3 regions of the Aureibacillus halotolerans genome follow, and region 2 is predicted to be linked to each of the others. Evidence: predicted binding sites of a transcription regulator. Region 2 holds the regulator's gene; each other region holds the start of a gene.

Region 1 (8,488 bases), on a different contig from region 2:
GGTTTCCAGAATGTCCTCTGCCTTCAAAAACGCCAGCGGATGGAATTCCTTGACGATCGGCAATGTTGAGGGTCAGCAGATGATCTTTGTCCGGACCCGTTTTTATCGTAATTCGTTCATGTCTGTGCAATTGCTCTGTAAAATGGGCTGTCAGTTTTTTCACCTTCGTATAATCGGCTTTCATCGCACCTTCTGTGAACATGTCCATCGTAATTCCTGGCATCGTCACGACTTTGGTGCCTGCTGTACTCGCTGCTTTTCTTGCTTCTGTGTGCGTTAGTGAATGCTCGCACACACAAAAACAAATATCGCTTGCTTTCATTAACGCCGCAATCGTTGCTGGGGGCTCCTCACCAGAACGTTCTCTTGTTTGCATCACGGCAAAGTCACAAGCATACCCAAGCTGGCAAAGTGCATCAAACATTAGCCTGCCAATGTCCTCCTTGTCCAAATCGGCCAAAACCACCACATGCTCCTTGCCGGTGGCTAGCACATTTTTTTGCATCATGTTGTCAATAATCGGAATGAATGTCTGTAATGTTGTCATGGGATAACCCCTTCTATAAATGATATTGTCTTATGATCATACATCAAAAACGAACAAACAGCTTCGTTATTCTTACCACATTGTCCAGAGACTAAGGGCTAGCGAGCTCCCCAGTATGATCGCCAAAACAATCCATACTGTCGGACGGCCAAGGTTCACTGTCCAGCCAACGCCCATACGTTTCTCCAAAAAAAGCGCGGGATCATGACGGTTGATATAAAATAACCCAAGCTTCCAATAGCGGTCATCGTCTCGCTGTACACCGATCCCCTGGTCTGAGTCAGGAACTCGAAGCCTGCTTCCACCCTGCCCCGTGATAAGAGATAGTACGATTGCTCCGATGATGATGACGGTACTTATCCCTATAGGAACAATCGTGATCAAAGTGCTCGGGACCTCTATAAGGTACGTCAGCTGCAAAAAGAAAAACAGTCCAACAATGAGAACGCATGTGATTAAAAGAAAAAGTGACCAATAGGCGCGGAACGACTGTTGTTGTTTTAATGAACGCTTACGGTGAGCTGGATCAATCTGCTGTTTCGCACGATCGATCATGCTGTTGATGAAGACAAAAAGTGCGATCATATACACTTGAATGATCGGCAACAAATAAACGATTTTATACGTTTTTTCTTCCCACACTGTCACATTGCCGGCAAAGTCATATTTCATCGGCAATGGATTCGGCATCTGGTTGTAGTTTAAAAACGTAAGTACAAAGGACAGCATGGCAACCAACGCTGGAATAACAAACCAAGCATTACTGTACACCGCTTTTCTTTCAGCAGCAGACGTCAAATGAGCCGTTGCATATTGCCGCTGCTGTGCATGCCATGCTTTCGATTCTTTTAAAGCCTTCATTTTGTGATGTGCTTTAAGATACACCCAAAAAGCGACTATAAAAAACAGGAGTGGAAGCATCGAAAGAGCGATAATGCGACCTGTGTCAGCGTCGGTAACGTCCTTTACTAGTAGCATCATCCCTAGTATGAGGAGAATAGATGTCAGGCCCGTCCATTTGATGTACCGTTTCCTTACCCCCGTGATCTCCTCTTCCTGAAAAGCCTCTTCAGGAATGGAAATGCCAAAGCTAATCGTTTTTCTTGTCAAATACGGCATCATAATGACAGATGCACATAAAGGCAACAGGACGATAAGCATAAAAAATTCCATCACCTTCACTCCTCCCCTGCTGAATGTATTGTATTGTATGTGAGTCGAACAAGCTGTTGAATATCATCCTCAGTCATCTGCCTACAGATCGCCTCTGCCATAAGTGGACGCAACTGCTCGTGAAGGAGCTCCTTGTAAACTGAATCGGCAGGAGTGACCCCCTCCGGATGAACGACTACCCCTTTTTGGCGATGAATTAGGATAAACCCTTCTTGCTTCAGCTGTTGATAAGCTTTGTTCACTGTATGCAGATTAATGCCTAAATCAGAGGCTAAGCTTCGAACAGACGGCAGAGGAGCTCCTGGGGCCAATTCTTTTCGAGCAATGCCTTCGATGATTTGCTGCTTCATTTGCGTGTAGATGGCAACGTCTGAGTTTAAATCAATGTTGAGGAACAATCATTTCACCTTCTTTTTTATATCTGTTATATATAGTGTATAACAGATGTTATAAATACACAATACATTTCATGATACGTCTAGAAAGATGTTCTCTCTAGTGCCCTTTCCACTACCTTCGTTGGTTATGGTCGGAATTGAACCAACAAGGTCCATCTCATTTCATTCGTTCTTTCCAATCACCAAAAGCTGCAACTAGTGAGAATCTAGCAGTAAAGAAAACATGACGAGGTCTTTATGGATCGCTCCGTCAACAAACTTCGCTTTCTGTGGGGCACGGCTTCAGCTTCTTCGGAAAGCAGGCTTTCCGAGGGGATCTTCAGCTCGCGCTGATCCCACTAGAGTCTACGCATGTTGACTACGCTGATGTTTGTTTCTGCGCACATTGTTTTATTGTGGGCTCGGTCTCGTATAGAGGGTAAAAGCCGTGTGGCAACCAAATCAGGCAAGTACGTGCAATGTTTCAAGAGATCACTTGGTGCCTTTTACACGAATGTCGTTTGATGAAGGAATGAAGTGAACCTATAAAAGGTCGGTCTCATTTCATTCGTTCTTTACAATAACCAAAAGCGGTCACTAGTGAGACTCCAGCAGCAAAGAAAACACGACGAGGTCTTTTCAAGTTGAAGATGCGCTAGGGTGCGCGGGAATGACGACGGCTCGGTCAACAAACTTCGCTTTCTGTGGGGCACGGCTTCAGCTTCCTCGGAAAGCAGGCTTTCCGAGGGGATCTTCAGCTCGCGCTGATCCCACTAGAGTCTACGTCTGTTGCCTACGCTGATGTTTGTTTCTGCGTACATTGTTTTATTGTGGCGCGGTCTCGTATAGGGGGTAAAAAGCCGTGTTGCGACCAAATAAGGCAAGGAAGTGCAATGTTTCGAGTTAGATCACATGGTGCCTTTTACACGAATGTCGTTTGGTAACTTTTGAAAATGAAACCAAAAAAGATCTTTCTCATTTCATTCGCCCTTTATCATAACCAAAAGCGACGACTAGCGAGACTCCACGACTAAGAAGTCATGACGAGGTCTTTTCGAGTCGATGATGCACTTGTGCCCTTCAGGGTGAAAGCGAACGTATAGCCGTTTGCCTAGAGAAAATGTTTTCCAACTGTTAACTTGTGCGAAAACAAGAACCATAACTCATCCTGAATAAAATAAGATCTACGTTACCTGATGGGGCACTAGTTTGTGCTATGCTCATGTCGTTTACTAAGCTATAGTTGAGAAAAGTGGACATTTGCTATGCTTAAGGATATGAATGGGCAACCCCTTAACAGTTTAAAAGTATGAAATTGTCTCCCAAGAGAGGAAAATGAAAATGGTAAAAGTTGATATTTGGTCGGACGTTGCTTGTCCATTTTGCTATATCGGAAAACGGAATTTTGAACGTGGCGTGCAGATGCTGGAGGGTGAACAAGACATAGAGGTGAATTTCCGAAGCTTTCAGCTTGATCCATCAGCCCCTGTGACGACAAAGGACAGCGTACACGACATGCTCGTCAAAAAATATGGCATGCCGCTGGCGCAAGCGAAGGAAATGAATCAAAACGTGACGCAAACGGCAAAGCAAGCAGGGCTTCGCTTTGATTTGGACAATGTGGTGCTCACAAATACGATGGACGCCCATCGGTTGAGTCATTTCGCAAAGCAACAAGGCAAGATGAACGATGTGATTGAAGCATTACTGTGCGCCTATTTCGTGGAAGGCAAGCATGTGGGCGATCTTTCTGTGCTGGCGTCGATTGGCGAACAGGCCGGCCTCGACAAAAACGCCGTGAGGGACATGCTAGCAGGACATTCGTTTAAAGCTGAGGTGAACAAGGACCAAGAGGATGCCAAAGCAATTGGCATGACGGGTGTGCCTTTTTTCGTCATCAATGATACCTATGCCGTGTCAGGCGCGCAGCCTCCCGAAGTATTTGCGAATGCGTTGCGCGATGTGACCGAGAAGGAAAAACTGAGTCAAGATGCGGTATGTACAGACGCTCATCGTTGTGAATAGGTCTAAACAGGTTACCGTCTTGTCATACGAATAATATGAGCAACAGTGACCCATTCTTTCCCAATCAACAGACGGCCTGTGGCTCCATCAATGCGTTTTGGCATCCCCGATTTCGTCAAATAGACACCATGAAGATAATACGTGATCTGCAACGCTTCATCCGCATGAATCGCTTGCAGAATGAGCCAATAATGGGATTGAATCGTTTCTTGAGACAGGAGCGGCGATGCAGCTACAAGATAAGGCAACAGACACTCCGCACATGTCTCTGGCTGCGAAGACTCTTTCGGTAATGATCGATACACGCCCTCTCCTCCTCAGGAACAAGTGTTTGCATTCATAATATCAGAATATACGTTCGCTAATCAAGTGTATGTTTTTCCACAACGACAAAAAGCAGCGCGTCTCATCAATTGAGACGCGTCTGCTTTTTTCTGTAGAGCTATTTACAGGCGATTGATTTTTTTGATGTCTTCAATTGGCACCTTAGGCTCACGTTGTTCGGTTAACAGCCCATTCACTTCCTGTTGCACATCTGTAATTTGCGTGTAGCAGTACCCGACAATTTCAGGGTGTTTTCGAATCGCTTCGGTAATCGCATGGTAGCGAGAAAGGAAGGCTTCTTTATCGGCGACTTGATTGCCGTACCCCCAACCCTTTTCTGTTTCAAAGGCAATGCCGCCGTATTCACTAATTAATATCGGCTGCCCCTTGTATTCATAGCCCTGTGCAAATGGAAACTTCCCGTGATTGTGCGACACTTTGTTATCAGTAATCCGGTCCATCTGCTCGTAACGCTCGGTGAACGCAGTGCCCAGCTCCTCGTAATCATGCAAGGTGAGAATATCTGAAATCGTATGCTCCCAGCCATCATTCACAACGACCGGACGCATTGGATCAATGGCCTTTGTTAATGCATAGATTCCCTCTGTAAACTTCTGTTGTTTTTGATCACTGTAAATTTGTGCCACACCCCATGACTCGTTAAACGGTACCCACGTAATAATAGACGGATGATTGTATTGCTGGCGAACAATTTCCAACCATTCTTCTGTAAACGACGTCACCGCTTCATCGGAAAATTCGTAGGCTGCCCCCACTTCAGACCAAACGAGCAACCCCATCTGGTCACACCAATAGAGGAAACGTGCATCCTCGACTTTTTGGTGCTTACGAACACCATTAAAGCCCATCGCCAATGTTTTCTCAATATCATCCTTCATCGCTTCATCCGACGGTGGAGTTAAATGAGTGTCAGGCCAATATCCCTGATCCAACAAAAGCCGTTGGTAAAGTGGCGAATTGTTCAGTAGGATTTGTCCTTTGTCAGTCGAAATTTTTCGCATCCCAAAATATGAGGTTACTTCATCAATGACCGTTTCACCGTCGTACAATGTGAAGGTGATGTCATACAAATGAGGATGCTCCGGCGTCCAGTGCCTCACCTTCCACTCGGTTAAGTCACTTGTAACATCCGCTGTAAGCTTCGTTTTTGTACGTGTTGGCGTAAACGAAAATTGGTTAATGAGGTCATTTTTATATGTGATCGTCGTTTGCAACGACAATGCAGTGTTGCCTTCTCCAGCGAGCTCATATTCCAGGCCCAAGGTTGAGGTGTCAATGTCTGGTGTCATTTTCACAGTCTTAAGATGCTGCTTGCTGACAAATTCGAGCCACACCGTTTGCCAAATTCCCGTCGTTTGTACGTACCAGCAACCAAAATTCTCATCCACCCAGCGCTGCTTCCCACGAGGCTGTTCAGTGTTTTTGCTGTCCACGACCTTTACAACGAGCTGATTTTCCCCAGCGTCTTTAAGATAAGGTGTGATTGAAAATGAAAACGCAGTGTAACCACCCTTGTGATTGCCTGTGTAGTGTCCATTCACCCACACATGGGTCACATAATCACTTGCTTGAAAGTGAAGTAGCGTCTCTTGATCCTTCGACTCACTAGGAATTGTAAAACGTCTCGCATACCAAACGGTGTCATGGTGCGTTTCATCACCAATACCACTAGCTTTACTCTCATAGGCAAACGGGACTTGGATCTTTTGGTCAAGTGCAGGCGCTTGCGGCCAGTTCGCTTTTTCGCCTTGATGGTCATCATCAAAAGCAAAATCCCATTGCCCATTCAAACACTGCCAGCGGTTTCTCCTAAATTGCGGTCTCGGGTACTCGGTTCTTTCAAATGTCATTGCTTTCCCCACCTTTTCATTTATTCCTAACTTCCCGTATTAAATTTGATAATAGCGTTTTCATAGATGATAAGTCAATGAAAAAACCGCTAAATAAGTGCTTTTAAACCTACGGATTTCATGTAATAAAAGGTCGTGTATTCTTGTTTTCCGGCCATTCATAGACGACATGCATGCGAATGGCCTGGGGATGGTCGCCAAACTGCTTACCGAACAGATTGAGCCCCCCGATATGCTGCGCATTGTCCTTTACACCGATGCGAAAACGAACGAAGGATTGTGACGTAATGGACAAGTCGGCGAGGTTGACCTGTGAAATCGCTACATCATCGACCGTGCTTCCTTTTGCGTCTACCTTCCACGTTTTTAACAAGCCATATTGCGTCGATGCGCCGATATCTCTTTGCTGACTTAAGTGACCAGGTCGTCCACCAAAATCACCAGGTGATCGCCAGCTCCCGATGTCTACACCGTTCATCCAGACGGTAATATCGGACGGCCATTCCGGGTCAAAATGCGGAGCCTCTGAACATAATTCCAAGGAGAATTGGATATCCACAAGCCGGGCATCCTCTGGAATTTGCAAAGGAAACACATATTCCAAATAACCTTTTCTAATCCAAATGAGTTCTGCCTCTGTTCTCTTCGGGTGATAAAAATGTACAGGCTCATCATCTGGGACTAATAGATTCCCATGTACATCAGCCATTCCACACGTGGGAAACACATCACAATCGACAAATTGCCCTATCGGCACTTCTAATTCGTATGTTTGAGAGGAATTGTTCAGTTCGACCATTGAATGGAGGGCAATATGAATCTCATTAAATTGGCGTGTGCATACCTTCATTGATCCGCGCTTCCCCGGTCTAGATTCTGTATGTAGTAACTCAGCTTCTTCTAATATTCTTACGTGAGCCGCCGTTGTAGACACTGGGAGACTAAGTTTTTCAGCACATTCGATTACATTGAATGACTGTGTGCTCAACAGCTCAAGCAGGTCGACGCGATCGGCGGAAGCAAGCGCATGTGCGACCTTACGTAACTTTCTTTTGTCTTCCATGGAAAGCTTTAGCACTGTCCGTTCACACTCCATTCCATCTTTTCATTGTCACCAGTTTACGCGTTTTTCGTTTTAAAGAGCAATAAACTGCAAAATAGTTTTTAAGCTACTTTAGTATACAAGCTGCCATACACTCGCTTTCCACGGGCGAACTGCGAGCCTCCTCGGCGCGTTGCGCACTGTGGGGTCTCGCTTAGCTCGCTGTTCCCGTAGGAGTCTCGCTAGTGGCTGCTTTTGGTTTATTGGCTGCAGCTAAGACAAGGGTCATGAACCTATGTTGAGTGTTTTTAATCAACAATAAATCAAGTGCCGTGGGGGAGATACAAGCTAAGACGTTTAAGGTTCACACATTAAACATGCATACATACACTCGCTTTCACCCTATAAGGCATAAGGGCAACATCGACTTGAAAGTCGTCTCGTCGTGATTTCTTTACCCACACTGAAGGGCACAGATGCAATGTCGGCTTGAGGAGTTCTGTTCTTGTCTTGATACTGAAAAATCCGAAACGTACTATGAAATTCTAACTGACATTTCGTAGTCGTTCGGATTTTTTTATTGGCTTCTCAAATTATGAATTTACCTACCAATACACTTAGGGCGTGTCTTAAAACTCGCTAAGAGGCATCTGTCACCGCCTTTTCGTCCCCTGCTGCGTTCCTTTTTCTTGACGTACGGCCGGTACGCCTGCGAAAAAGCGCCTTGCTTGGAACGAAAATTCGGCAACATCTGCTCCCTTCAGAGTTCTCAGACACGCCCTAGATAATAGTTCTATCCCTGACTCCAAGAGAATTTTACTTTTTCGCCGTTAGGATGTGGGTCGTGCACGTTCTTTAAATGAATGATGGTGCAATGTTGCATAGTGCCCGTTTTTCGCCAATAATTCTTGGTGATTCCCTTCTTCAGCAATCTCGCCGTCCTTCATTACTAAAATGCGATCTGCCTCTCGAATCGTTGAAAGCCGGTGAGCAATGACAAGTGTAGTTCGATTCACCGACACCTTTTCTAAGGCTTGCTGAATGAGCCATTCAGAGTGAGAATCCATGTTTGCCGTAGCCTCGTCTAGAATTAGCACCTTCGGCTCAAATAACAAAATGCGTGCAAAGG
Region 2 (8,488 bases):
CGCTTGAGGCGTTGTATGCCGATGTTTTAGGTACAGAGGATGCCCTCGTTCGCCCGCAAATCATTTCAGGCACCCATGCGATCGTTCTCGCACTCTCTGCCTTGCTGCGTCCTGGAGATGAGCTGTTGTATGCTTCTGGTACGCCGTATGACACGCTGCATGATTTTATTGGCATCGGCAAAGACAGCCAAAGCTCTTTAAAAGCATACGGCATTTCGTATAAGGACGTCCCATTAAACGAAGATGGTCTGAATGAAGAGGCGATTCTTGCATCGATCACACCACAAACAAAAGTGGTCGCCATCCAACGTTCGTGTGGATATGCTAAACGACCCGCATTGTCCGTGGCTGCTATCGGACGTATCGTCGAGGCAGTAAAGGCCGTGAAGAAGGACGTGTACGTGTTCGTCGACAATTGCTATGGGGAGTTTACCGAAACGATTGAACCCGGGCATGTCGGTGCTGACGTCATCGCCGGCTCCCTAATAAAAAACCCAGGTGGTGGGCTAGCGCGGACAGGGGGCTATATTGCCGGAACAAAAGCTGCGATTTATTTAAGTGCAGAACGGTTAACATCCCCAGGCCTAGCAAAAGAAGTCGGTCCTTCTTTAGGGCAATGGCCACTCATGTACCAAGGTCTTTTTCTTGCTCCCCACACGGTTGGACAAGCATTAAAAGGGGCCGTGTTTACGGCATGTTTTTTGAATAAACTAGGTTTCTCAACGTGGCCGAAGTGGAATAGTACTAGGTATGACTTAATTCAAACGGTTGAATTTCCAGATGCGAGCACGATGATCGCGTTTTGTCAGGCGATTCAAGCAGCGTCGCCAATAAACAGCTACGCCAAGCCAGTTCCAGGGGCGATGCCAGGCTATGACGCTGAGGTCATCATGGCTGCTGGGACATTCGTGCAAGGGGCAAGCCTTGAATTCAGCGCCGACGGACCGGTAAAACCTCCATATCGTGTCTATGTCCAAGGTGGGCTTACATATGAGCATATTAAAATCGCCGTCAAAGAAGCAGCAGCAAAGGCAATTAATGAAAATACCAACGCGATGATTAAAAAGCCTTAATGTCCCTTGTTATGTTTCCTCACACGTATTGACAATATTATTCACGTTCGTTACACTTAAGCTGTGTAAGCATTTTAATAGAAATGAGGGGACGAACATGAATGATACAGTACGCAGGTCGATGGCGTTGTTCCCAATTAGCATTGTAAAAAAACTAACAGAACTGACCGCAAGACAAATTCGGTATTATGAGGAACATGATCTTGTTCATCCAGAACGGACTGAAGGGAATCGCCGGCTTTTTTCATTTAATGATGTCGATCGGTTGCTTGAAATTAAAGCGTTGATCGAGCAAGGCATTAACATGGCAGGGGTTCGCAGAGTGTTTGACATGCGTGAACAACAAGAGAAGCTTGACAAAATACAGGCAACAGAAACAAAAGCGACAGCAAAGGATGACATTAGCGATGCGAAGCTTCGTTCAATGTTGAAAAAGGAGCTTGTCCAGCAGGCAGGTCGTCACAACCGTGCTTCCTTGATTCAAGGTGAGCTTTCACGTTTTTTTCATTAATTTGATTGGTCGATAGCCAGGTAGTCCTTAGGCTTGAGATAGATGAGTTCATACTATAAGAGGAGGAACATGTGATTATGGGTTCTAAGTACACGAGAAAAGACATCGTAAAGCTTGTTGAGGAAGAGAACGTACGTTTTATACGTTTGCAGTTTACAGATTTGCTAGGAATTATAAAAAACGTTGAGATCCCTGTTGATCAATTGGGTAAAGCCTTAGACAACAAAATGATGTTTGACGGCTCATCCATTGAAGGGTTTGTTCGTATCGAGGAATCAGACATGTATCTCTATCCAGATCTAGATACCTTTGTTGTATTCCCATGGACGAGCGAAAAAGGTCGCGTAGCTCGTTTAATTTGTGATATTTACAATCCGGATGGCACACCGTTCGCAGGTGATCCAAGAAGCGTACTTAAAAAAGTCATTCAAGAAATGAAAGATCTCGGCTTTACTGCCTTTAATATCGGACCAGAGCCTGAGTTTTTCCTTTTCAAAAATGATGAAAAAGGTGAGCCTACGCTTGAGTTGAATGACAAAGGCGGCTATTTTGACTTAGCACCAACGGATCTAGGTGAAAATTGTCGACGTGATATCGTGCTTGAGCTTGAAGACATGGGCTTTGAAATTGAAGCATCACACCATGAAGTCGCTCCTGGTCAACACGAAATCGACTTTAAATATGCAGACGCTGTAAAAGCGTGTGACGACATTCAAACGTTTAAGCTTGTTGTTAAAACAATTGCACGTAAGCACGGCTTGCATGCGACGTTTATGCCAAAACCATTGTTTGGTGTGAATGGTTCTGGTATGCACGCAAACATGAGCTTGTTTAAAGGTGAGCAAAACGCGTTTTTTGACGAAAAATCAGACCTTCAATTAAGCGAAACAGCAAAGCAATTTATTGCTGGCATTCTGAAGCATGCTGAAGCATTTACAGCCATTACGAACCCAACAGTAAACTCATACAAGCGTTTAGTGCCTGGCTACGAAGCCCCATGTTACGTTGCATGGTCTTCTCGTAACCGTTCACCACTCGTACGTATCCCAGCTTCTCGTGGCTTGAGCACACGTATCGAAGTGCGTTCGGTTGACCCAGCTGCGAACCCTTACTTGGCCATGGCTGTAATGCTTGCTGCTGGACTTGACGGTGTGAAAAACAACTTAACACCACCAGCACCAGTAGATCGCAACATCTACGTGATGGACAAGGAAGAGCGTATTGAAAACGGCATTGCTGATCTTCCAGCAACGCTTGCCCAAGCGCTTGACACTCTTAAGCGTGACGATATCATCATGGCAGCACTTGGTGAGCACGCTGCAGAACACTTTATCGAAGCAAAAGAAATCGAATGGGACATGTTCCGCACACAAGTTCACCCTTGGGAGCGCGAGCAGTACCTTACCCTTTACTAAAAGATCAAACCCCTTGCCGCTGTAGCGGTTGGGGGTTTTTCTTTATTTTAATTCTTCTTAAAAACAACCACCGCACATACGAACACCCAAGAAAATCCGCAAAAAAAATTTTTAGTCCAATATTTCGCCCACCTGATGAATTGTATTGCAGCAAATCCAATGGAAAAATACTTAGTAATGGAACATCAAAACTACAAAAAGGGATTCGTGAACACTTCTATGGGATTAAGATGTGGTGATTGCCCCAAATCTTATAAGAATAAGTATTTTTGGTCGCACTACCACCGAAAAAGCTACCCAATATAATTCTGTAAAAAAGGGGGTAAAGCCCATGAAGATTATAGACAAAAATGAACCGGACAATTACTTAATATATATCGCGCTGATCGTATTGTCCATGGTAACTTTTAAAGGCGTGAAGAAAATTGAAACAAAACGATTAAAGCTAAAGCAAGATATGAAAGACAAATCGTATCGTATTTAAAACATTCCTTCATTCCTACTAAAACATATGTGTCGAGTTGGCTAAATTAAGGGGTGGAGGGAAGGTCAATTCGTTATTATGATTCGTGAGAAAGAATTGCAGATAAGATTTGTGCATATACTCATCGTCCGAATATTACAATCCAAACCGTTCCTTTATCATTTTCGCAACGTCTTCAGCTTCCAGATCCTCATTGTTAATTCGTAGATAATGTTTTTGAGTGATTTCTCCTCTTTTAGAATTCAATCGAAGGCTATCCATGCTTCTTAATAATTCTTGTTCAGAGTACTGCACGTTCTTTTTCGTTGGCTTTTGTTCAAGTCTATAGGGTGTTTTATTCCGTTTCAGTCTTTTTTCGACGCCAGCTTCCAACTCAACAAAATAGATTTTTGCTCCTTTAGAACTGAAGATTCTGCATATTTTCTCAACACTGTCCCAATCTTCTTTTTGATTAAATGCCCAGACAAACGTAAAAATCATCCCATAGTTATTGCTTGTTGCAAAGGTTCTAAAAACTTCCTCTCTAAAAAGGGTAGATAGTCTCCACATGTCAGGACTAAATCCGAAAAAGGGTTCAAGTAAATCAATGGTCATATGATTATGGAATAACTTTAAAGCAGTTATTTTTGAGAGCTCATTTCCGACTGTCATTTTCCCGACGGCTTGTGGGCCAAAGAGTAGAACAAGCTTCATCATTGCGCCTCCTGATATTTTCGGATTTTTCTAGACAACTGCTATTTCAAAGGATTATTCCACAATCCTTGCTTAAATTCAATAATAATCAATAATGTAGGCGAAGAGGGGTCTACATCACGAATACTTGGCAAAGTCTTTACCCCTTTGGTAAGAAATTCTTTAAGGATCAAAGGGTATATTCCAATCGCTTTAGCCGAACATGCAGGAGCAATGTCGAGAAACCACACCAATACTTGAAATAACTTGAAACCTTTGTCAAAGTAGATTCGTAGACACATGTAGACGACAAGACAATGGAGGCGTTCAAATGAGTTTCTTTAAAAAATCGCTAGAAAGAGTCGGCATCGGTGGTGTGAAAATTGATGCGCAACTACAGAACAATCAGTACACAAAAGGGGATACTGTCCATGGCGAGTTCCATATAAAAGGGGCAGGCACGGACACAGACATTAACCAGCTTGTGATTGATTTATGTACAGTGGCTTGGTACGAGCATGAGGACAAAATGCATCAGAAGAAAGTGGTTGTTGACTCCTATTCATTTGAGGGCAGCCATGTAAAAAGTGGAGAGCGCTTAACGATCCCCTTTGCATTCGAGCTCCCTTATACCGTCCCACATTCCACGTCAAGAAGTCCTGTTTGGATTACGACTAGAGCGGACATTGAGCTCGCCATTGATCCAAGAGATGAAGATTATCTTGTGATTAAGGAGCCGGAAACATCTCGTCTTTTCCTCAATGCTGTCAGAAACCTTGGATTCCGTCTACGAGAAGTGGAGGTTGAAGCAGGCAACTATTTGACAGAGCGCTTTTATCAGAAAGTCTTGCCGATGGATCAAATTCCAAAGTATGTCCAAGAATTTGAATGGGCGGTCCCATCAGAATTTAGAGGTCATATTGATGAGATTGAAGCAGTCCTATATGCAACTGAATATTCCTTGCATGTACTGCTTACAAAGGACCAAAGATTAAGAGGGTTGGATAAGTTCTTTAAGTCCGAGGATGCGTATTATGAATTGGAATTTACGTTGGATGAGTTGAATCAACCTGATGTCGTTGAACGTGAGTTATGGTCCATCCTTCAAAAATAAACTTCAGGCTGATGAGAAACGCTCGCTTTCGTCGTTGCTTTGCCTTGTCCGGTGCTCATTGCCCTTTTGGCAACTCCGCACCAGTCGAGGTTTTACGTTACATAGAGCAAGCACGTCCGATGGCCTAAAGAAGCATGTAGTGAATGCAATTCTATAACAAAGAGCCTCTCCAATTTGGAGAAGGCTCTTTGTTTATCTATATCCAATGCGAAAGACAACCTCTTAATGAATCGCTCTGTAAAGCCCTACGACTTTACCGAGAATGGTGACATCATGAAGAATAATTGGCTCCATCGCTGCGTTTTCAGGCTGAAGACGGATAAAGTCTTTTTCCTTGTAGAAGCGCTTGACCGTTGCTTCATGGTCTTCTGTCATTGCCACAACGATATCCCCGTTATTGGCTGTTTGCTGTTGTTTAACGACAACAAAATCCCCGTCATAAATGCCAGCTTCAATCATACTTTCACCTTCGATGACGAGCACAAACACTTGCTCATCTGCTGGAAGTAGACTTTCAGGCAGGGCCATGTAATCTTCGATATTTTCAATGGCTGTAATCGGTTGTCCAGCTGTAACCTTCCCGATGACAGGAACATTCAATACTTTTGCAATAGGAGATGCATGTTCATCACTGTACAAGACTTCGATGGCTCTTGGTTTTGTTGGATCACGGCGGATTAATCCCTTGTCCTCTAGTCGTGCTAGATGACCATGAACGGTTGAACTAGAGGCAAGTCCAACAGCTTCCCCAATCTCTCTTACAGAGGGTGGATATCCTTTGCTTTGTACATTGTCCTTAATAAAATCTAAAATATCTTGTTGTCTTTTTGATAGTTTTTTCATAGTTATCCTCGCTTTCTATTACGCGTAGTGGATCCATACTTACAAAGTAAATGTAGGCATACAATTTCAAAAGGTTCATAGACTGGAAGTAATTTATATAAATTATAACAAACAGTCCTTTGGAATACAAACATAAGTTCGAATTTTATAGTTGACAAAACAAACGTTCGCATGTAATCTAAAGGCGAACGAACATTCGTATCAGGGAGGAATGAAGATGGTGGTTTCTGGGCGTTCTTATTATATTTGTCTTGCATTTGTTATTGTTGGCTTGATTCTCTTTCATGGTGTAAGTGATGAGGAGTATGCAACTGTTCATATAGAGAAGGGAGATAGCATTTGGGCACTTGCTGAAGAATACACGGCGCTGCATACAATGTCAAAACCGGATTTCATTCAATGGGTGAAAGAGAACAACCAGCTTCCTACAAGCACGCTTGAGCCAGGACAGCAGCTCATCATTCCAGTAACGATGAAGCAGCTAAGCACTGAGAGATCCTCACAATTTGCATACACGGGTGCGGAGTAATGAATGTGATTGGGTATTGTCGAGTAAGCACGGACAAGCAGTCGCAGGAGACGTCGTTAGGACGACAAGAAAAAGAGCTTACACAAGCCTGCCACACGGAAGGCTGGACATTAAAAGGCATCATTTCAGAAAAAGCCAGTGGCTATGACATTGATCGCGAGGGCATGCTTGAATTGATGGAAAGAGCGGTGTCCGAACAGATAGATGCCATCATTGTAAGTGATGCGACAAGAATCGGTCGTGGCAATGCAAAAATGGCGATTGTCCATTATTTTCGTAAGCATGGTCTGTCCTTGTACTGTGTCGAAGAAAATGGAGAGTTGACTCTGTCAGATGCTGATCACCTCGTGCTTGACATCGTTTCCATTGTCGAAGAATATCAACGCAAGGTACATAATGCTAAAATTTCTCGTGGGATGAGACTTGCAGTGAAGGATGGCTACAAGCCGTTTCGCAATTTAAGCAATCATACGTCAAGTTCGCCTGGTCGGAAAAGAAAAGAAATCCCTATATCCGAGATTGTAAGGCTCAAGAAGAACGGCCTGACGTATAGAGATATTGCGGCAACCTTAAGAGGTCTTGGGTACGACGTTTCTAAAGCGACTGTGAATCGACGTTTTAAACAATACGAAAATGAGCAAGTACAAAAAGAAGCGGTTCATTTGCATCCTTAATCCGTATTTTGTATGATGGGTGGCAAGAGGTGATAACGTTGCTATCCAAAGAGAAAATTAATCGCATTAACGAGCTTTCTAATAAAGCGAAACAGAGCACACTGACCAATGAAGAAAAGGAAGAACAACAACAGCTACGTAAAGAATACTTGGCCACTTTCCGATCGTCTATGCGTGACCACTTACACAATGTGAAAGTCGTTGACCCTGAGGGAAATGATGTCACACCAGATAAATTAAAGGAATCCAAAAAAAATCGTTTGCATTAACAGCTATAACGGAATAAACGAACATGACACCCGACGTCATGTTCGTTTTCATATAGTAGCAGTCGAATTGCTGTCAGCTAAGTTCACATGAAATGATTTCAGATGGCATTAAAGCCTTGCTACTTCACCGTGGTAGGGTATATGATAGAAGCAATAAGTTCTTTAATGAAGAAAGGAATGTACATATGACTGCAAACTTAGATACGCTAGCGATTAATACGATTCGAACGCTTTCAATTGATGCAATCGAGAAAGCTAATTCAGGTCACCCTGGGTTGCCAATGGGGGCTGCTCCAATGGCCTACAAGCTTTGGAAAGATTATCTTAACATTTCGCCTAAACAACCAAAGTGGTTTAATCGAGATCGCTTTGTTTTATCAGCAGGTCATGGCTCGATGCTACTTTATAGCATGCTGCATTTGTCTGGGTTTGATGTAACCATTGATGACTTAAAGCAATTCCGTCAATGGGGCAGCCGCACGCCAGGACATCCTGAAGTTGGTTATACAGATGGTGTAGAAGCGACGACAGGTCCACTAGGACAAGGGATTTCAAACGCCGTTGGTATGGCGATGGCTGAGCGCCACCTTGCGTCAACATACAACCGCGACGGCTATCCTGTTGTTGATCATTTTACTTATACGATCTGCAGTGATGGCGACATTATGGAAGGTGTTAGTGCAGAGGCAGCTTCCCTAGCAGGTCATTTGAAGCTTGGCCGTTTGATAGCTTTATATGATTCCAATGACATTTCACTTGATGGTGACCTAAATAGATCATTTTCTGAAAGTGTTGAAGATCGCTATAAAGCCTATGGCTGGCAAGTCATTCGCGTTGAAGATGGCAATGACCTTGATGCAATTGGTAAAGCGATTGAAGCCGCACAAAACGAAACGAATAAGCC
Region 3 (8,488 bases), on a different contig from region 2:
GAACAGCCAGCTTACTATTATACGCATCCATTGGCCATTGAAGAGCCACTGAAGCAAGATTCTACAGGTAGTGCGATTGAAAACGCACAGCTGATGTTAAAAGGTTTAGGCTTCGATCCTGGACGCACAGATGGTTATTTTTCAACGGAAACGACAAGTGCGGTCAAAGCGTTTCAACAGGAAAATAACATCGAAGCAAGCGGTGAACTAACGGCAGAGACAGGTGAACTGTTGCAACAAAGCCTAGTTGAAAAGATTCGTTCTCAAGAAGGAGACAAACAGCTGGACAAGGCGCTTGATGTGGTATCGCAATAAGCTTCCTCGTCACTTCAGGCTGTTGGCAACCGCTCGCGCCTAGCCTTGTCCGGAGCACATTGCCATCGTGGCAACTCCTCATTGGACAAGGTTTTGCGTTGTGTCAATTAGCTTTTTACAGAGAATAGAAGCAATGCTGTCTGCACTCTGATGTCTTTGCTCTTGGAGGTGCTAAAGTGGAATACGTAATTGAAGGTTTGTTCGGAATCGGCGGCTTTTTTCTTCAACCATTGCTTTATGTGCTTATCCTCGCTGCCGCGATCCAAGGGTGGTGGCGCGTTCAGCGAGAGCGACGAATGTTTAACACGCGTATACAAGACGCCATACACGAGCTCTTGCACTTGCTTTGGCCATCATCTCTAGCAGCTTTAGTCGTGAGTGCAGTAGTGTTGCTTTTTGGTGTTGGCGTTGAAACCAATGCATTATGGTTATTTTCCTTGCTTGTAGGCATTGTGGCGTTGTGTGGCGGAAGTGGATTTTTATCGGCAGCCTATACGTTCAGCGTACTGATTTTTTTAGGATGGACAGGGCAAGTAAGTGGTCTGGTACCAGACTGGATGTTTATTTCGCCGGCAACAACCCTTTCATTAGCGCTACTGATGGCACTGCTTCTTTGGGCAGAGTGGTGGCTCATCCGCAGGAAACAAACGGCCTCGGCCTCGCCTACGATCCATCGAAGTAAGCGAGGAAAATGGAAAGGGAGACAAAGCGTGAAGCGAGTATGGCTGCTCCCTGTCATGCTGCTCGTTCCTAGTGGCGAAGGCGTGCTTGCCTTTGGAGATTACTGGCCATTGCTTTCATTGCCCATTGTTCCTGATTTCCCAGTGCATTTTCTACTATTTCCTCTTCCGATTGGCTTACATACAAGTGTTGAAGGTGTCGCAAAGCCCCAACTCAAAGATGGGCTATCACAAAAGGTTGCTTGGTTGGCCTTATTCGTCAGTGCTTTGGCAATAGGTGCGCTATATTTTCCTCTTCTCAGCTTGCTCGCTGCCATTATTGCCATTGGTGGTCGCTTAACTATTACGATGGTTAGTCGAAACAATGACCGCAGGAAAAGCCCATATTATACAATTTCTAATGAGGGTTTGCGTGTTCTGGCTATCCTGCCAGGCACACCGGCAGAGGATATGGAGATTCTAGTAGGTGAGTTGATACAGCGCGTCAATGACCAGTCTGTGACGTCGGAAAATGAGTTTTATGACGCCCTACATATCAATCGGGCCTATACAAAAATGCAGGTGAGCGATCAACGAGGAGAGCCTCGATTCGTCCAACGCGCTTTTTTTGAAAACGATCATTACTCACTAGGTCTTCTTTTTGTTCCTGCTGACAAGGAAGTCCCTACTGATATCGATGAATAGATCCGAAAAGCAAAGCGATCACAACCATCAAGTAAGATGGAAACGATCGCTTTGTTTTTATTTTGTGCGTTAAGTTGTATACACAATAGAATAAAATTTCATTTTGCGATCCTTAAATGGGTATGTTATCCTTGGGTTTGAAAGCGCTTACTTAGAAAGGGGACCCAAAATGAAACGTAACTTTTTTATCGCAGCGCTGTTAATGATCAGTTTTAGTTTAGTAGCTTCTGGATGTTCTTCGGCGCCAACAGTGGGAACTGGAGGAGGCGAGATAAAGGAGCTAACCTTTACCGCGTGGGGCAATCCTGCAGAGCTTGACGTGTATCAACGTGCAGTGGATGAGTTTAATGAGCTGGAGGACGGTATTGAGGTCACCCTTGTCCCTTCCCCTTCTGGAACGTATGATCAGTCGCTCGTTACACGATTGCAAGGGGGGCAAGCACCGGATGTTTTTTATATAAGCGACACACAAATTGGCTTCCTTGTGAACAACGACACGCTGCTGCCACTTTCAGAGTTTTTGCAGAGCGATCAAAGCTATGTCGATTTGACTGAATTTCCAGATACAGTTTGGGGGCCAGCTAAAATGGAAGGAACCATTTACGCGCTTCCTCCTGACACGAACCCCAATCTGTTGTATTACAACGAAACGATCTTTGAAGAGCTGGGCATCCCCTCACCGCAGCAATTCTATGAAAATGGAGAGTGGACTTGGGACACGTTTACAGAGGTGGCAGAGCAATTAAAAGCTGGTGGGAAATATGCCTTTGTCCAGGATGCGAACGCCACAGGCATTTACAATTGGGTGTGGGCGAATGGCGGACAAATGTTTGATGAGGAAGGCAATGTTGTGATCGATAAAGACCCGAAAACAGAAGAAGCCTTTCACTACATGCGCTCTCTTATCGACAATGACTATGCGATGTTTGCTGGATCACTTCCACAAGGGCAAGGACAAGAAGCGTTGTTTTTGTCGAAACAGGTGGCTATGGTCGCGGCTGGGAGATGGCTAACGCCAATGTTTCTCGAGGCTGAGAATTTGGAATTTGATTATGTGCCATTTCCAACCAATGGTGATGTGGAGCAAAAATCGTTTATTTCAATCGCTTATATGGGCGTCAATAAAGACACGCCCTATCCAGAAGCTGCCAAGAAATTTGCGAGCTTTTACACATCGACTCGAGGACAAAAGGTGCGGCTTTCAGATAACGGAAATGCCGTTCCATCTGTAAACACATTAGATGACATTATTGAAGGCGCACCGCCTGAGCATGCTTACTATTTAAACCAATCTCGGAAACATGGACAAGTGCTAAATCATGAAGCGAGGATTCCCAGTTTGTCCGTAGAGCTTCAAGATATTTATGAGTTGATGTTCATACAGGAAAAAAGTGTAGAAGAGACATTAAAAGACGCCGGAGAGATGGCACGCTTTATGAAGAAAGCACAGGCTGAGGATTTAGAGGACTAAGGAGGAAATGTTATGCACAATCGATCGCGTCGAAAATGGGGGTACTTGCTAATTGCCCCGCAACTCATTGGGCTGATTGCTTTTTCATTTATTCCTTTATTGTTTGCTTTCGGATTAAGCTTAACGGATTGGAATGGTTTTGGTTCACCAGAATTTGTTGGCATAGAGAACTTTATTCTTCAATTTCAAAACCCAGCCTTTAAAACAGCACTTGAGAACACATTGTATTATTCATTACTCTATATACCAACGAGTATTTTTCTAGCCCTGCTTGTTGCGCTTGCTTTAAATAATAGTAAAGGCAAAAGCGTTTACCGTTTTTGCTTCTTCGCTCCAGTTGTCACGAGTTCTGTATCCATCTCGGTGATCTGGATGTGGATTTACAATGCAGAGATCGGCATTATCAATCAATTTCTAGCGAACTTTGGCATCAATGGACCCGACTGGATTTCGAGCACAACCTGGGTCATCCCTTCCATTGCCATCCTCAGTATTTGGTGGCAACTCGGCTACAACATGGTCATCTTTTTAGCAGGACTAAAAGGCATTTCCAAAACATACTATGAAGCCGCAGAAATGGACGGTGCCTCACCGATTCGCAAGTTTTTCACTATTACGCTACCTTTGCTTTCCCCAACCACTTTTTTTGTGGCGATTATGAGTGTCATCACATCGTTTCAGGTCTTTGATCAAGCTTTTGTTATGACGAATGGAGGACCAGGGAAGGGGAGCTACACGCTTGTGTTTCATGTGTACGATTCTGCCTTTCGTAAGTTCGACTTTGGAGCAAGTGCCTCCGCAGCGGTCATTTTATTTGTTTTCATTTTAATCTTTACACTCATTCAGTTTGCAGGGTCGAAAAGGTGGGTTCACTATGAGGGCTAAAACGACAGAATTGGATCGTGTTAACGAACAGACTCAGACACAATCACAAACGAGGCGTGTGCGCGGGGGACGCATTCTGCTACACATCATCCTTATCGTTGCGTCTTCCCTTATGGTCGCTCCATTTTTATGGATGGTGTTAAGTTCCTTTAAAACTTTTGCCGAAATTGTTTCTGTTCCTCCAACGCTTATTCCTTCCCAATTTATTTGGGAGAATTTCACGAATTCACTTCAGGCGATGCCTTTTGGTCGCGCCTATTTCAACTCGTTTTATATTTCTATCCTTGTTGTGGGGACACAGATGATCACGGCCTCAATGGCAGCCTATGCTTTCGCAAAATTGTCCTTCCCTGGTCGAGAAGCGTTGTTTTTGCTGTTTCTATCCACAATGATGGTGCCGATGCAAGTGACATTGATTCCGCTTTATCTAATTATGGAATGGTTGGGGTGGCTCAACACCCATCTTTCTGTCATTGTACCAAACGCGATTTTTAATGCCTTCGGTGTGTTCTTGCTTCGCCAATTTATCCGAGGCATTCCAGATGATGTCGAAGAAGCCGCTGTTATTGATGGAGCAAATCCAATGCGCATATACTGGCATGTGATCTTGCCGCTCGTTCGACCAGCGCTTGCCGCCTTTGGCATCTTTGCGTTCATCCAAATTTACAATAACTTTATTCAGCCACTCGTCTTTCTTTCTTCACCAGAGCTGTACACCGTGCCATTGCTCCTGAATTATTTTAAAGGGCTATACGCAGCGGATTGGGCTCTGCTCATGGCAGGGACGACAATCTCAGTCGTTCCGGTCCTACTGGTGTATGTCTTTGCGCAACGGCAGATTATTGAAGGGATAGCGTTAACCGGTAGCAAAGGATGAGCGTTTATAGCTAGGGGAATTTATTAAAGCGACGTAGCTTTCTTGAGAAGGAAGAAGAGAAGGAGACCAATCCAAAAAGTACCATGGGGATTGGTCTCTTTTTCATTTTCTTGGAAATCAACGGTATCGGGTTTGTCGAATCTCATCCACGGGCAAAATAAATGACAGAGCACGTCGTCTGGTTTGCCATAAGGATGGTCATCTTAACGAATGGATTCCCAAATTCACGATCATTGGGATGAACAAGAGACAATTACCGTGCTGCTTCTATACGAGTTCCAAGATTGAACCGTACAGTCTAAACTGAAAAAACAAGAACGATGAGACATTCATTTGAAGTGAAAAAATGGGTTTTTTTATACGAATACCCGTTCGTTTATTTTTGTTGTTATTCACTTTGTTGTGATACAATAGGTACATTATGAAGAGTTGAAATGGAGGGACATGCACTGTGCGTCAGCTTGAAGTCGTATCAAAATATAGCCCACAAGGGGACCAGCCCAAAGCCATTGAAGCATTAGTTAAAGGACTTCAAGAGGGAAAGCGGCACCAAACTTTACTAGGTGCAACAGGGACAGGTAAAACGTTTACGATGTCCAATGTCATTCAAGAAGTGAATAAACCGACGCTTGTGATCGCGCATAATAAAACCCTTGCAGGTCAGCTATATAGTGAGTTCAAAGAGTATTTTCCAAATAACGCCGTCGAATATTTTGTTAGCTATTATGATTATTATCAGCCAGAGGCCTATGTTCCTTCAACTGATACGTTTATAGAGAAAGATTCAAGCATTAACGACGAAATCGATAAGCTTCGCCACTCGGCAACCAGCTCATTATTTGAACGGCAGGATGTCATTATTGTGGCAAGTGTTTCCTGTATCTATGGTTTAGGTTCACCTGAAGAATATCGCGAAATGGTCTGTTCATTACGCGTTGGTCAAGCGATAGAACGCAATCAGTTGCTTCGTAAGCTGGTTGATATTCAATATGCACGCAATGATATTGATTTCCAGCGCGGCACTTTCCGTGTCCGTGGAGACATTGTTGAAATTTTTCCGGCGTCCCATGATGAGCACTGCTTGCGTGTAGAGTTTTTTGGCGACGACATCGATCGTATTCGCGAGGTTGATGCGCTCACAGGTGAAGTGCTCGGAGAACGAGAACACGTAGCCATTTTCCCAGCCTCCCACTTCGTTACACGTGAAGAAAAAATGAAAGTGGCGATTGAACGCATCGAATCTGAGCTCAAGGACCGGTTGGCAGCTATGCATGAGGCAGGGAAGCTATTAGAAGCGCAACGACTTGAACAACGGACGAATTATGACCTGGAAATGATGCGGGAGATAGGCTTCTGCTCCGGCATTGAAAACTATTCACGTCATTTGACGCTCCGTGAAGCAGGATCAACCCCATATACATTGCTCGATTATTTTCCTGAAGACTTTTTGCTGATGGTTGATGAGTCACATGTGACGTTGCCGCAAATCCGTGGCATGTTTAATGGAGATAAAGCGAGGAAGCAGGTGCTCGTAGACCATGGGTTTCGTTTGCCTTCTGCCATGGATAACCGTCCATTAACCTTCGAGGAATTCGAAGAAAAGTCTCATCAGCTCGTCTATGTGTCTGCCACTCCTGGGAATTATGAGCATGAGCATGCCCCAGACTATGTCGAACAAATTATTCGTCCAACAGGTCTGGTAGATCCACTCGTTTCGATTCGTCCAATTGAAGGGCAAATTGATGATTTACTTGCTGAAATTCGAATACGTACAGAGCAAAATGAGCGTGTACTCGTCACAACGCTGACGAAAAAGATGTCGGAGGACCTAACCGATTACTTAAAGGATGTGGGTGTGAAGGTTGCGTATTTGCATTCAGAGATTAAGACGTTAGACCGTGTAGAAATTATCCGCGATTTGCGTGTTGGCAAGTATGACGTACTCATTGGGATCAATCTGCTGAGAGAAGGTCTTGATATCCCAGAAGTGTCGCTTGTGACGATTCTTGATGCAGACAAACAAGGGTTTCTACGCTCTGAACGCTCGCTTATCCAGACGATGGGGCGAGCGGCGCGTAATGCAAACGGACACGTCATCATGTATGCTGACAAAATGACGGATGCGATGACAGTAGCGCTTGATGAAACTGCCCGTCGACGAAAGCTTCAGGAAAAATACAATCAGGAACACAATATTGTTCCACAAACGATACAAAAAGAGATTCGCGGATTGATTCAAGCAACAATGGTTGCAGAGGAAGACGCAAATTACAGTGCAGAAAAATCGGTGAAAAAGCTCACGAAGAAAGAAAAGCAGCGTGTCATTGAACAAATGGAACATGACATGAAGGAAGCCGCAAAAGCCCTCGATTTCGAGAAGGCTGCCGAGCTTCGTGATGCGCTTCTTGAGCTTAAAGCGGAGGGATGAGCCTGATGGCAACAGATAAAATAGTAATTAAAGGGGCGCGTGCCCACAATCTGAAAAACATTGATGTTACCATTCCGAGAGACAAGCTCGTCGTTATGACTGGTTTGTCTGGATCTGGGAAATCATCGCTTGCGTTTGATACAGTTTATGCAGAAGGGCAGCGACGGTATGTTGAATCGTTATCCGCTTACGCACGTCAATTTTTAGGACAGATGGACAAGCCGGATGTTGATTCTATTGAAGGTCTTTCTCCTGCAATCTCCATTGACCAGAAAACCACGAGTAAAAACCCTCGTTCAACGGTGGGAACGGTTACGGAGATTTATGATTATCTTCGCCTCTTGTTTGCGCGCGTTGGGCGACCAGTCTGTCCCAATCATGATGTTGAAATTACCTCGCAAACCGTTGAGCAGATGGTCGACAGGTTGATGGAATATCCTGAGCGGACAAAAATGCAAGTATTGGCGCCAATAGTCTCTGGCAAAAAAGGCATGCATGCAAAAGTGCTAGAGGATATAAAAAAACAAGGGTATGTTCGTGTGCGTATCGACGGCGTCATGATGGATGCGGATGAGGAGATTTCGCTTGAGAAAAATAAAAAGCACGACATCCAAGTGGTCATTGATCGTGTGGTTGTCAAAGACGGTCTTGCTTCGCGCCTTGCCGATTCTTTAGAGACCGCCTTACGTTTAGGTGAAGGTCAGGTGATGATAGATGTTATTGATGACGAAGAAATTTTGTTTAGCGAGCATCACGCCTGTCCCCTTTGTGGCTTTTCCGTTGGAGAATTAGAGCCACGCTTGTTTTCTTTTAATTCACCGTTTGGGGCCTGTCCATCCTGTGATGGTTTAGGCAATCGACTTGAGGTTGATGTCGATTTGATTGTTCCAGACCCTTCTAAGACGTTAAAAAAGCATGCTATTGCTGTTTGGGAACCAACAAGTTCACAATATTATCCGGAGCTTCTGAAGAGTGTATGCGATCATTTTGGCATTGATATGGACGTTCCATTCCATTCATTGACGAGCAAAGAAAAGGACATTCTTCTTAAAGGAAGCGGCAAAGAAAAAATTTATTTTCGTCATGAAAATGATTTTGGACGTGTTCGTGAGCAATATATTCATTTTGAGGGCGTCATTAAGAATGTC

Evidence for each region. The regulator LexA, encoded in region 2, represses DNA repair genes until DNA is damaged. The targets are predictions, from matches to a motif close to CGAACATATGTTCG.
Region 1: a site for LexA is predicted at 4,470-4,483, ahead of EV213_RS17115 (YolD-like family protein). Genes of this name have one in related genera too.
Region 3: a site for LexA is predicted at 5,274-5,287, ahead of uvrB (excinuclease ABC subunit UvrB). Genes of this name have one in related genera too.

The regions. Positions count from the first base shown of each region.
Region 1 is NZ_SNYJ01000019.1:47,849-56,336, reverse strand. It holds gene EV213_RS17135 (aminopeptidase) at 1-547, opposite strand, end outside; gene EV213_RS17130 (DUF1648 domain-containing protein) at 620-1,720, opposite strand; gene EV213_RS17125 (GntR family transcriptional regulator) at 1,726-2,118, opposite strand; gene EV213_RS17120 (DsbA family oxidoreductase) at 3,433-4,122, shown strand; gene EV213_RS17115 (YolD-like family protein) at 4,134-4,427, opposite strand; gene EV213_RS17110 (glycoside hydrolase family 2 protein) at 4,569-6,317, opposite strand; gene EV213_RS17105 (ArsR/SmtB family transcription factor) at 6,436-7,413, opposite strand; gene EV213_RS17100 (ABC transporter ATP-binding protein) at 8,190-8,488, opposite strand, start outside.
Region 2 is NZ_SNYJ01000007.1:106,069-114,556, forward strand. It holds gene EV213_RS10080 (methionine gamma-lyase family protein) at 1-1,073, shown strand, start outside; gene EV213_RS10085 (MerR family transcriptional regulator) at 1,171-1,584, shown strand; gene glnA (type I glutamate--ammonia ligase) at 1,662-2,999, shown strand; gene EV213_RS20715 (hypothetical protein) at 3,331-3,483, shown strand; gene EV213_RS10095 (DEAD/DEAH box helicase family protein) at 3,619-4,176, opposite strand; gene EV213_RS10100 (sporulation protein) at 4,487-5,269, shown strand; gene lexA (transcriptional repressor LexA) at 5,492-6,112, opposite strand; gene yneA (cell division suppressor protein YneA) at 6,330-6,641, shown strand; gene EV213_RS10115 (YneB family resolvase-like protein) at 6,641-7,315, shown strand; gene EV213_RS10120 (DUF896 domain-containing protein) at 7,354-7,584, shown strand; gene tkt (transketolase) at 7,770-8,488, shown strand, end outside.
Region 3 is NZ_SNYJ01000015.1:50,538-59,025, forward strand. It holds gene EV213_RS15405 (S41 family peptidase) at 1-315, shown strand, start outside; gene EV213_RS15410 (PDZ domain-containing protein) at 492-1,679, shown strand; gene EV213_RS15415 (ABC transporter substrate-binding protein) at 1,849-3,150, shown strand; gene EV213_RS15420 (carbohydrate ABC transporter permease) at 3,163-4,035, shown strand; gene EV213_RS15425 (carbohydrate ABC transporter permease) at 4,025-4,912, shown strand; gene uvrB (excinuclease ABC subunit UvrB) at 5,364-7,340, shown strand; gene uvrA (excinuclease ABC subunit UvrA) at 7,346-8,488, shown strand, end outside.